3 regions of the Pseudomonas sp. YA1 genome follow, and region 2 is predicted to be linked to each of the others. Evidence: predicted binding sites of a transcription regulator. Region 2 holds the regulator's gene; each other region holds the start of a gene.

What was found. Region 2 encodes sigma-54, which starts transcription at its own class of promoters, with help from an activator protein. Its sites were predicted from a motif close to ANTGGCATNNANNTTGCTNT; they were not measured.
Region 1: the regulator sigma-54 is predicted to act here: its motif matches at 1,469-1,488, upstream of flgB (flagellar basal body rod protein FlgB).
Region 3: the regulator sigma-54 is predicted to act here: its motif matches at 1,534-1,553, upstream of AC4OR5_RS23095 (circularly permuted type 2 ATP-grasp protein).

The regions. Positions count from the first base shown of each region.
Region 1 is NZ_JBZWBG010000014.1:99,955-103,224, forward strand. It holds gene AC4OR5_RS20600 (branched-chain amino acid ABC transporter substrate-binding protein) at 1-234, opposite strand, end outside; gene AC4OR5_RS20605 (DUF2288 domain-containing protein) at 533-850, shown strand; gene AC4OR5_RS20610 (DUF5064 family protein) at 917-1,279, shown strand; gene flgB (flagellar basal body rod protein FlgB) at 1,532-1,939, shown strand; gene flgC (flagellar basal body rod protein FlgC) at 1,945-2,385, shown strand; gene flgD (flagellar hook assembly protein FlgD) at 2,398-3,111, shown strand; gene flgE (flagellar hook protein FlgE) at 3,139-3,270, shown strand, end outside.
Region 2 is NZ_JBZWBG010000004.1:158,678-161,947, reverse strand. It holds gene lptA (lipopolysaccharide transport periplasmic protein LptA) at 1-252, shown strand, start outside; gene lptB (LPS export ABC transporter ATP-binding protein) at 252-977, shown strand; gene AC4OR5_RS07080 (RNA polymerase factor sigma-54) at 1,203-2,696, shown strand; gene hpf (ribosome hibernation-promoting factor, HPF/YfiA family) at 2,774-3,082, shown strand; gene ptsN (PTS IIA-like nitrogen regulatory protein PtsN) at 3,096-3,270, shown strand, end outside.
Region 3 is NZ_JBZWBG010000017.1:72,824-76,093, reverse strand. It holds gene AC4OR5_RS23100 (YgiQ family radical SAM protein) at 1-1,417, shown strand, start outside; gene AC4OR5_RS23095 (circularly permuted type 2 ATP-grasp protein) at 1,679-3,270, shown strand, end outside.

The sequences.
Region 1 (3,270 bases), on a different contig from region 2:
GTCGTCGTAGATCACGCCTTCGAGTTGCGCGCCGTTCACGCCGCCTGCCTTGTTGATCTGTTCGATTGCCATCAGCGCACCGGCGCGCTGCATGTCGCCGTACTGGGCTACCGGACCGGTGACCGGGCCAGCCAGGGCGATCTTGATGGTGTCGGCGGCCATGGAGTAGCTGGCGAACCCGGCAATGGCCATCGCGGCGAACAGGCGGGATAGACGCTGAGTACCCTTCTTCATAGTGCTCCACTCTTCTTGTGTGTTGTCATTGTTGTAGTCTCGCGGCCGCGGGGGCCGGAGGAGACCGGGTGATCGTCATGGACGGACCCCGGGAACTGTACCGGTACAGTGTAGAGCGGCGCTTCGTCGCTTGAAAAGCACGGCACGGCGAGCTCCCGTGAGTCGTGTCGCCTGGTTGACATAAACGTATAGAAAAACGGCGCGGACCTGCCTCACCTCCCTGGGCCCGGTTTCCCTTCGGCTGTCGTGGGCTACCGGCGGGCGTTATCATGGCGCCCATGCAATCCAGGTAGATCCCATGACAGAACAAACTAGCACCCTCTATGCCAAGCTGCTCGGCGAGACCGCGGTCATTTCCTGGGCCGAGCTGCAACCGTTCTTCGCCCGTGGCGCCTTGCTCCAGGTCGATGCCGCGCTGGACCTGGTGGAAGTCGCCGAGGCCCTGGCCGGGGACGCCCGCGAGAAGGTCGCCGCCTGGCTTTCCGGCGGCGGCCTGAGCAAGGTCGGGGAGGACGCGGCCAAGGACTTCCTCGAACGCGACCCGACCCTCTGGGCGGTGGTGGTGGCGCCCTGGGTGGTCATTCAGGAACGCGCGGAAAAAGCGACGTTGCACTGATCCAGGGCGGTTTTCTTTCGCTCGACCCTGGCTAGACTGATTCCGATTCCCACCAGGAGATTCGTCATGTTCGAACCAGGCCACCTCCATCTGGTCAGCCTGCCCGGCCTCGACCAGCAGGACATCAATATCCATATCCGCTACGAGGTGCGGCAGAACGCCGAATCCGGCGCCTATGTGCACTTCGACATGGACGGCGAGATCGATGGCAAGTCGTTCAGCGACTCCTTCGAGCTGCCGCGCGATACCGCCTTCAACTTCGCCAGCGATGCCACGCGGGTCGCCCAGAAGCACGGCCTGCACCCGAAGTTCGGCGCGATCACCCGGGTGCACAAGGAATACGATGCGATGTTCGAGGACATTCGCGCCAAGCTGCATGCCCATCCCGGCGAACCGGTGGATCTCGAGCGGATCATTCGCCACGAGTGAGCCGAGTCCCCAGCGGCCGGAAGCATGGGAAAGGCCCGATATCGACGATATCGGGCCTTTTTTCGTTTGCCGGAGAAGCCGTTCCAGGGGCTTGCCACCCTTGCCGGCAAGCGGAAACGGCTTGCCGCTTGCCGCTTCCGGGTTGTCCTGAAATAAACTCAAGTTATTGAATATAAAGGATTTTAATAATCTGGCACGGGCCTTGCTGAAGTGTTGGCGACGAAAGCCACACCGGCAAACAGGTTCGCAGCCATGAGCATCAGTTTCGACAGAGCACTCGGTATCCACCAGCAGGCCCTCAGCTTCCGCGCCCAGCGCGCCGAAGTGCTGGCCAACAACCTGGCCAACGCCGATACCCCGAACTACAAGGCTCGCGACCTGGACTTCGCCGCGGTTCTCGCCGAGCAGAAGGACAAGGCCGCCAAGGGTACCTTCGCCACCCGCATCACCAACGAGCGGCATATCGCCGCCGAAGGTTTCGGCATGGGCGAGGGCAGCCTGCAGTACCGCATCCCGGTCCAGCCGTCGATCGACCAGAACACTGTCGACGCCCAGATCGAGCAGGCCAACTACGCCGAGAACGCCATGCACTTCCAGGCGTCCTTCACCTTCCTCAACAGCAAATTCAAAGGGCTGGTCAGCGCCCTGCGTGGAGAGTAACCGCCATGTCCCTCGCCAGTGTCTTCAACATTGCCGGTAGCGGCATGAGCGCCCAGAGCACCCGCCTGAACACCGTGGCCAGCAACATCGCCAACGCCGAGACGGTTTCCTCCAGCGTCGACAAGACCTACCGCGCCCGCCATCCGGTGTTCTCCACCATGTTCCAGCAGGCCCAGGGCGACAGCGGCTCGCTGTTCGCCGACCAGGACAGCTCCGGCGCCGGCGTGCAGGTGCTGGGCGTCGTCGAGGACCAGAGTTCGCTGATGCCGCGCTACGAGCCGAACCATCCGGCCGCGGATGCCAACGGCTACGTGTATTACCCCAATGTGAACGTGGTCGAGGAAATGGCCGACATGATTTCCGCCAGCCGTGCCTTCCAGACCAACGCGGAAATGATGAATACCGCCAAACAGATGATGCAGAAGGTCCTGACCCTGGGTCAGTGAGCGGAGTAGAGCATGAGCATCGATAACGTCAGCGGCACCAGCAGCAACACCGGCAACGTCAACGGCAGCAATCGCGCCGCCGGCAGCGGCGCCACCGAGACCGGGCAGAGCGTCAAGGGCAGCAGCAACCTGGGCAAGGACGAATTCCTCAAGCTGCTGGTGGCCCAGTTGAAGAACCAGGACCCGATGTCGCCGCAGCAGAACGGCGAGTTCATCGCCCAACTGGCCCAGTTCAGCACCGTGGAAGGCGTGCAGTCGCTGAACAAGAGCATGGAGAGCATTCTCTCCAACTACCAGTCGTCGCAGGCCCTGCAAGCCTCGTCGCTGGTGGGGCGCAAGGTCATCGTGGCGACCGACAAGTCGGTGGTGGACACCAAGGACACCTTCAAGGCGTCCCTCAACCTGCCGGTTTCCAGCAGCAACGTCTGGGTCAACGTCTACGACGACAAGGGCACCGTGGTGAACCGCATCAACCTCGGCCAGCAGGCTGCCGGCAGCGTCAGCTTCATGTGGGACGGCAAGGACAGCAGCGGCAACATCATGCCGCCGGGCACCTACAAGTTCGAGGCGCAGACCTCGATCGACGGCAAGACCTACGGGCTCCAGACCTACCTGCCGGCCAACGTCGACAGCGTCACCCTGGGGCAGAACGGCGGCGAGCTGATGCTCAACCTCGCAGGCCTGGGCAGCATCGCGCTGTCCAAAGTACAGATCATCGGCCAGTAAGCCGGCGTTTCCGGCAAGGAGCTATCCATGAGTTTCAACATCGGCCTGAGCGGCATCCAGGCGGCCTCCAGCGGCCTGAACGTCACCGGCAACAACATCGCCAACGCCGGCACCGTAGGCTTCAAGCAATCCCGCGCGGAGTTCGCCGACGTCTACGCC
Region 2 (3,270 bases):
CAGAAACCCGCTCCGGACAAGGACGTGACCAAGGCCTATGGCCTGACCATCCAGTACTTCGTCACGCAGAACCGGGTCGTGCTGATCGACCAGGCCAAGGTGATCCAGGAAGGCAACACCTTCGAAGGCGAGAAGATCGTCTATGACACCCAGCGCCAGATCGTCAACGCGGGTCGTGCCACCGGCTCCCAGGTGACCAGCCCGCGCCCGCGCATCGACATGGTCATCCAGCCGAAGAAAAAGGCCCAGTAATGGCAACGCTCAAAGCCCAGCACCTGGCCAAAAGCTATAAAGGCCGGCAAGTCGTCCGCGACGTCAGCATGTCCATCGATAGCGGGCAGATCGTCGGCCTGCTCGGTCCGAACGGTGCCGGCAAGACCACCTGCTTCTACATGATCGTCGGCCTGGTCCAGGCCGACCAGGGCGTGGTCCGCATCGACGAGCAGAACGTCACCCACCTGCCGATGCACGGGCGCGCCCGGGCCGGCATCGGCTACCTGCCGCAGGAAGCCTCGATCTTCCGCAAGTTGTCGGTATCCGACAACATCATGGCGATCCTCGAGACCCGCAGCGACCTCGATCGCAACGGTCGCAAGGAAGCCCTGGAAGGCCTGCTGCAGGAATTCCACATCCACCACATCCGCGACAACCTCGGCATGAGCCTGTCCGGCGGCGAACGACGCCGGGTGGAAATCGCCCGCGCCCTGGCCAGCGCGCCGAAATTCATCCTCCTCGACGAGCCCTTCGCCGGCGTGGACCCGATCTCGGTCGGCGACATCAAGCAGATCATCCATCACCTCAAGGCGAAGGGTATCGGCATCCTCATCACCGACCACAACGTCCGCGAGACCCTGGACATCTGTGAAACGGCGTATATCGTCAATGATGGGCAGTTGATCGCGGAGGGGGATGCCGAGAGCATCCTCGCCAACGACCTGGTCAAGGAAGTCTACCTGGGGCACGAGTTCCGCCTCTGAAGAAATCTCCTAGCGCGCCCTCCGGCCTCGCCGGAGCGGTTCCGCTCGCCCGCGGTTTCGCAACCACGAGTGCCGCCTGGAGCGGATGATTTATTCAGAGCAACCCTAGGCAAAGTACGAAAATTCAGGCATATAATTTGCTTCCTGGCGGTGCCGCCACCTCGGCACCCGTAGTAGTGGATGGTGCCATCCGGTACCAGCGAATAAGGTACTAAGCCCTCAGCCATGAAACCATCGCTAGTCCTCAAGATGGGCCAGCAGCTGACGATGACGCCGCAGCTGCAACAGGCCATACGCCTCCTCCAGCTATCCACCCTGGACCTCCAGCAGGAAATCCAGGAAGCGCTGGAATCCAATCCCATGCTCGAACGCCAGGAAGACGGCGACGATTTCGACAACAGCGACCCCCTCGCCGATGGCGCCGAACAGGCGGCCAGCGCGCCCCAGGAGAGCCCTCTCCAGGAAAGCACCACGCCCAGCGTCGAAAGCCTCGACGACGACCAGTGGAGCGAACGCATACCCAGCGAGTTGCCGGTGGATACCGCCTGGGAAGACATCTACCAGACCAGCGCCAGCAGCCTGCCCAGCAATGACGATGACGAATGGGACTTCACCGCGCGCACCAGCAGCGGCGAGAGCCTGCACAGCCACCTGCTGTGGCAGGTCAACCTGGCACCGATGTCGGACACCGATCGGATGATCGCGGTGACCATCATCGATAGCATCAACAACGATGGCTACCTCGAAGAGTCCCTCGAAGAAATCCTCGCCGCCATCGATCCGGAACTGGACGTCGAGCTCGACGAAGTGGAAGTCGTGCTGCGCCGCATCCAGCAACTGGAACCCGCCGGCATCGGCGCCCGCAACCTGCGCGAGTGCCTGCTGCTGCAACTGCGCCAGTTGCCGTCCACCACGCCCTGGCTGAACGAAGCGCTGCGCCTGGTATCCGACTACCTCGACCTGCTCGGCGGCCGCGACTACAGCCAATTGATGCGGCGCATGAAGCTCAAGGAAGACGAACTGCGCCAGGTCATCGAGCTGATCCAGTGCCTGCATCCCCGGCCCGGTTCGCAGATCGAATCGAGCGAAGCCGAATACATCGTCCCCGACGTCATCGTGCGCAAGGACAACGAGCGCTGGCTGGTCGAGCTGAACCAGGAGGCGATGCCGCGCCTGCGCGTCAACGCCACCTACGCCGGCATGGTCCGCCGCGCCGATAGCAGCGCCGACAATACCTTCATGCGCAACCAGTTGCAGGAAGCCCGCTGGTTCATCAAGAGCCTGCAGAGCCGCAACGAAACGCTGATGAAGGTCGCCACCCAGATCGTCGAGCACCAGCGCGGTTTCCTCGACTACGGCGAAGAAGCCATGAAGCCGCTGGTCCTGCATGACATCGCCGAAGCGGTGGGCATGCACGAATCGACCATTTCGCGGGTCACCACGCAGAAATACATGCATACGCCGCGTGGCATTTTCGAGCTGAAATATTTCTTTTCAAGTCACGTCAGTACCGCTGAAGGCGGGGAATGCTCGTCCACCGCGATCCGCGCGATCATCAAGAAACTGGTGGCCGCGGAAAATGCGAAAAAGCCATTGAGCGACAGCAAGATCGCTGGTTTACTGGAGGCACAGGGCATTCAAGTGGCTCGCCGCACCGTCGCCAAATACCGCGAATCCCTGGGCATAGCCCCTTCGAGCGAGCGCAAGCGACTGGTGTGACGTTGATCCACGCCAAGGTGTTCCGGAGGCAGGTTGCTAACCTGCCACTTACACACGGGCAACAAGGAGAACGCGGTATGCAAGTCAACATCAGTGGCCATCAACTGGATGTGACCGACGCCCTGCGCGACTATGTCGGCGAGAAACTGAGCCGTCTGGAGCGCCATTTCGACAAGATCACCAATGTTCAGGTGATCATGGAGGTCGAGAAACTGAAGCAGAAGATCGAAGCTACCCTGCGCATCGCCGGTGGCGAGATCGTAGCCAATGCGGAACATGAGGACATGTACGCGGCCATCGACCTGCTGATCGACAAACTCGACCGTCAACTGATCAAACACAAAGAGAAGTATCTCGAACGGCAGCAAGGCGTAGGCGCCCGCTGATCTCCCCTCCCCTATGATCCGACTTGAGCAAATCCTGACCCCCGGCCGTTCCCTCGTGAACGTGCCGGGTGGCAGCAAGAAACGCGTACTCGAACAAATCGCCAACCTGGTAGCCAGGGAGCTGCCGGAGTTCGACGCCCAGACCATCTTCGAAAACCTGGTGGCCCGGGAAAAACTCGGCTCCACCG
Region 3 (3,270 bases), on a different contig from region 2:
GCAGTTGCTGGCGAACCCCAGGCTGACCCGGGAGAAGACCGTGATCCGCCTGCCGTCTTTCGAGAAGGTGCGCAACGACCCGGTGCTCTATGCCCACGCCAACCGCGTGCTGCACCTGGAGACCAACCCGGGCAACGCCCGTGCCCTGGTGCAGAAGCACGGCGAAGTGGATGTCTGGTTCAACCCGCCGCCCATTCCGATGAGCACCGAGGAAATGGACTACGTGTTCGGCATGCCCTATGCCCGCGTACCGCACCCGGCCTACGGCAAGGCGAAGATTCCCGCCTACGAGATGATCCGCTTCTCGGTGAACATCATGCGTGGCTGCTTCGGCGGCTGCACCTTCTGCTCGATCACCGAGCATGAGGGACGGATCATCCAGAACCGCTCGCACGACTCGATCATCCGCGAGATCGAGGAGATGCGCGACAAGGTGCCCGGCTTCACCGGCGTGGTCTCCGACCTTGGCGGACCGACGGCGAACATGTACCGCATCGCCTGCAAGAGCCCGGACATCGAGCGGCACTGCCGCAAGCCGTCCTGCGTGTTCCCCGGCATCTGCGAGAACCTCGATACCGACCACAGCTCGCTGATCGAGCTGTACCGCAAGGCCCGGGCGCTGCCGGGGGTGAAGAAGATCCTGATCGCCTCCGGCCTGCGCTACGACCTCGCCGTCGAGTCGCCCGAGTACGTCAAGGAACTGGTGACCCACCACGTCGGCGGCTACCTGAAGATCGCCCCGGAGCACACCGAGCGCGGTCCGCTGGACAAGATGATGAAACCGGGGATCGGCACCTACGACCGCTTCAAGCAGATGTTCGAGAAGTTCTCGAAGGAAGCCGGCAAGGAGCAGTACCTGATCCCGTACTTCATCGCCGCCCACCCCGGGACCACCGATGAAGACATGATGAACCTGGCCCTGTGGCTCAAGCGCAACGGCTTCCGCGCCGACCAGGTCCAGGCGTTCTATCCCTCGCCGATGGCCACCGCCACCGCGATGTATCACTCGGGCAAGAACCCGCTGCGCAAGGTCACCTACAAGAGCGATGGCGTGACCATCGTCAAGAGCGACCAGCAGCGGCGCCTGCACAAGGCCTTCCTGCGCTACCACGACCCGAAAGGCTGGCCGCTGCTGCGCGAGGCGCTGGAGCGGATGGGGCGCGCCGACCTGATCGGCAATGGCAAGCACCACCTGGTCCCGACCTACCAGCCGGATACCGGCGAATACCAGAGCGCCCGGCGGAAGAACTCGACGCCGGCCGGCAGCAAGAAGGCCGGCAAGCTGCTGACCCAGCATACCGGCCTGCCGCCACGCGCCAGCGACGGCGGCAAGCCGTGGAGCAAGGGCCAGCAGAACAAGGCGACGGCCTTCGCCAAGGGCAAGAAGAAGTCGCGCCAGCCGAACATCCCGCGCTGATCGCCGGGGCGGCCCTGCCGCCCGCAAAGGGTGCGTGGCTGCAACCCTGCCAGCGGTCGCGCACCGTCGCGGTGCATCGCCGTGGCGCGACCTCCTGGCCTCCCGGGCCTGGCGGCGCTGGCACAAGTCTTGCGCTTCCGGGGCAACCCGGTCTTCGCGGAGAACCGCGCTGGCGGACCCGGCAACGCCTCGTCGCTTCGCTCCGGCGGCGCGTCGCCGACTCCGCTACAGTGACCGCAACCCCAGCCCCGCGAGCCTTCGATGCCCGAGCTGCTTGCCCACTATCCGTTCACCGATACGGCCTACCATGAGCTGCTCGATCGCCAGGGTGGCGTGCGTCCCCATTGGCAGCGGCTGTTCCGCCAACTGGAGCGCAGCAGCCCTGAGCAACTGCGCCAGCGCCAGGCCCTGGTGGAACGGCAGATCCAGGAGAACGGCGTCACCTACAACGTTTACGCCGATCCCAAGGGCACTGACCGCCCCTGGGCGCTGGACCTTCTGCCGAACCTGCTGTCCGCCGCCGAGTGGCAGCCGATCGCCGCCGGCGTGGCACAGCGTGCTCGGCTGCTCAACGCGCTGCTGGCCGACCTGTACGGCGAGCAGCGTCTGCTCGCCGAAGGGCTGCTGCCCAGCGAACTGGTCTTCGGCCATCCGAACTTCCTCTGGCCGGCGCTCGGCATCCGGCCGCCCGGCGGGATTTTCCTGCACAGCTATGCCGTCGACCTGGCGCGCGATGCCGACGGATGCTGGCAGGTCCTCGCCGACCGCACCCAGGCGCCGTCCGGCGCGGGCTATGCGCTGGAGAACCGGCAGATCGTCTCGCGGGCCTTGCCGGAACTCTATCGCGACCTGCGCGTGCAGCATCTCGCCGGGTATTTCCGCACCCTGCAGGAGACCCTCGCCAGCCAGGCCGCCGGCGACGGCGAGACGCCGCTGGTGGTACTGCTGACTCCCGGACGTTTCAACGAAACCTACTTCGAGCATCTCTACCTGGCGCGCCAGCTCGGTTTCCCGCTGGTCGAGGGGCACGACCTGACGGTGCGCGACGCCACCCTCTATCTCAAGACCCTCGGCGGCCTGAAACGGGTGCACGCGGTATTGCGGCGCCTCGATGACGATTTCTGCGACCCGCTGGAATTACGTACCGACTCGGCGCTGGGCATTCCCGGCCTGCTCGAGGCGGTACGCCAGGGACGCGTGCTGGTGGCCAACGCGTTGGGCAGCGGGGTGCTGGAATCGCCCGGCCTGCTCGGCTTCCTGCCGCAGGCCTGTCGCCGCCTGCTCGGCGAGGAGCTGGCGCTGCCCTCGCTCGACACCCGCTGGTGCGGCGAGCCGCAGGCCCTCGAGGCGATACTCGCGGCACTGCCCGACCTGGTGATCAAGCCGGCCTTTCCCGGCCAGCGCTGCGAACCGCTGTTCGGCCACGCCCTCGACGGTGCCGGCCTGGCATCCCTCGGCGAGCGCTTGCGCGAGCGCCCGCAGGCCTACGTGGCGCAACGCCTGGCGCAGTTGTCCCAGGCGCCGGTCTGGCGCGACGGCGAGGCCGGCGTCGGCCTGCAGTCGCGGGCCATCGGCATGCGCGTGTTCGCCGTCGCCGCCGCCGACGGACGCTACTGGGTGATGCCCGGCGGTCTGACCCGAGTAGCCTCGGCGGCGGATGCCGAGGTGGTGTCGATGCAACGCGGCGGCGCCAGCAAGGACACCTGGGTACTGGCCGAGCGTGCGGTCGGCGGCGAGCCGTGGCGGCCGCGCCGGCTCGGCGTGCGCGACCTGGTCCGCGAGGATCCCTACCTGCCGTCGCGGGTGGTGGAAAACCTGTTCTGGTACGGCCGCTATGCCGAGCGTTGCGACGA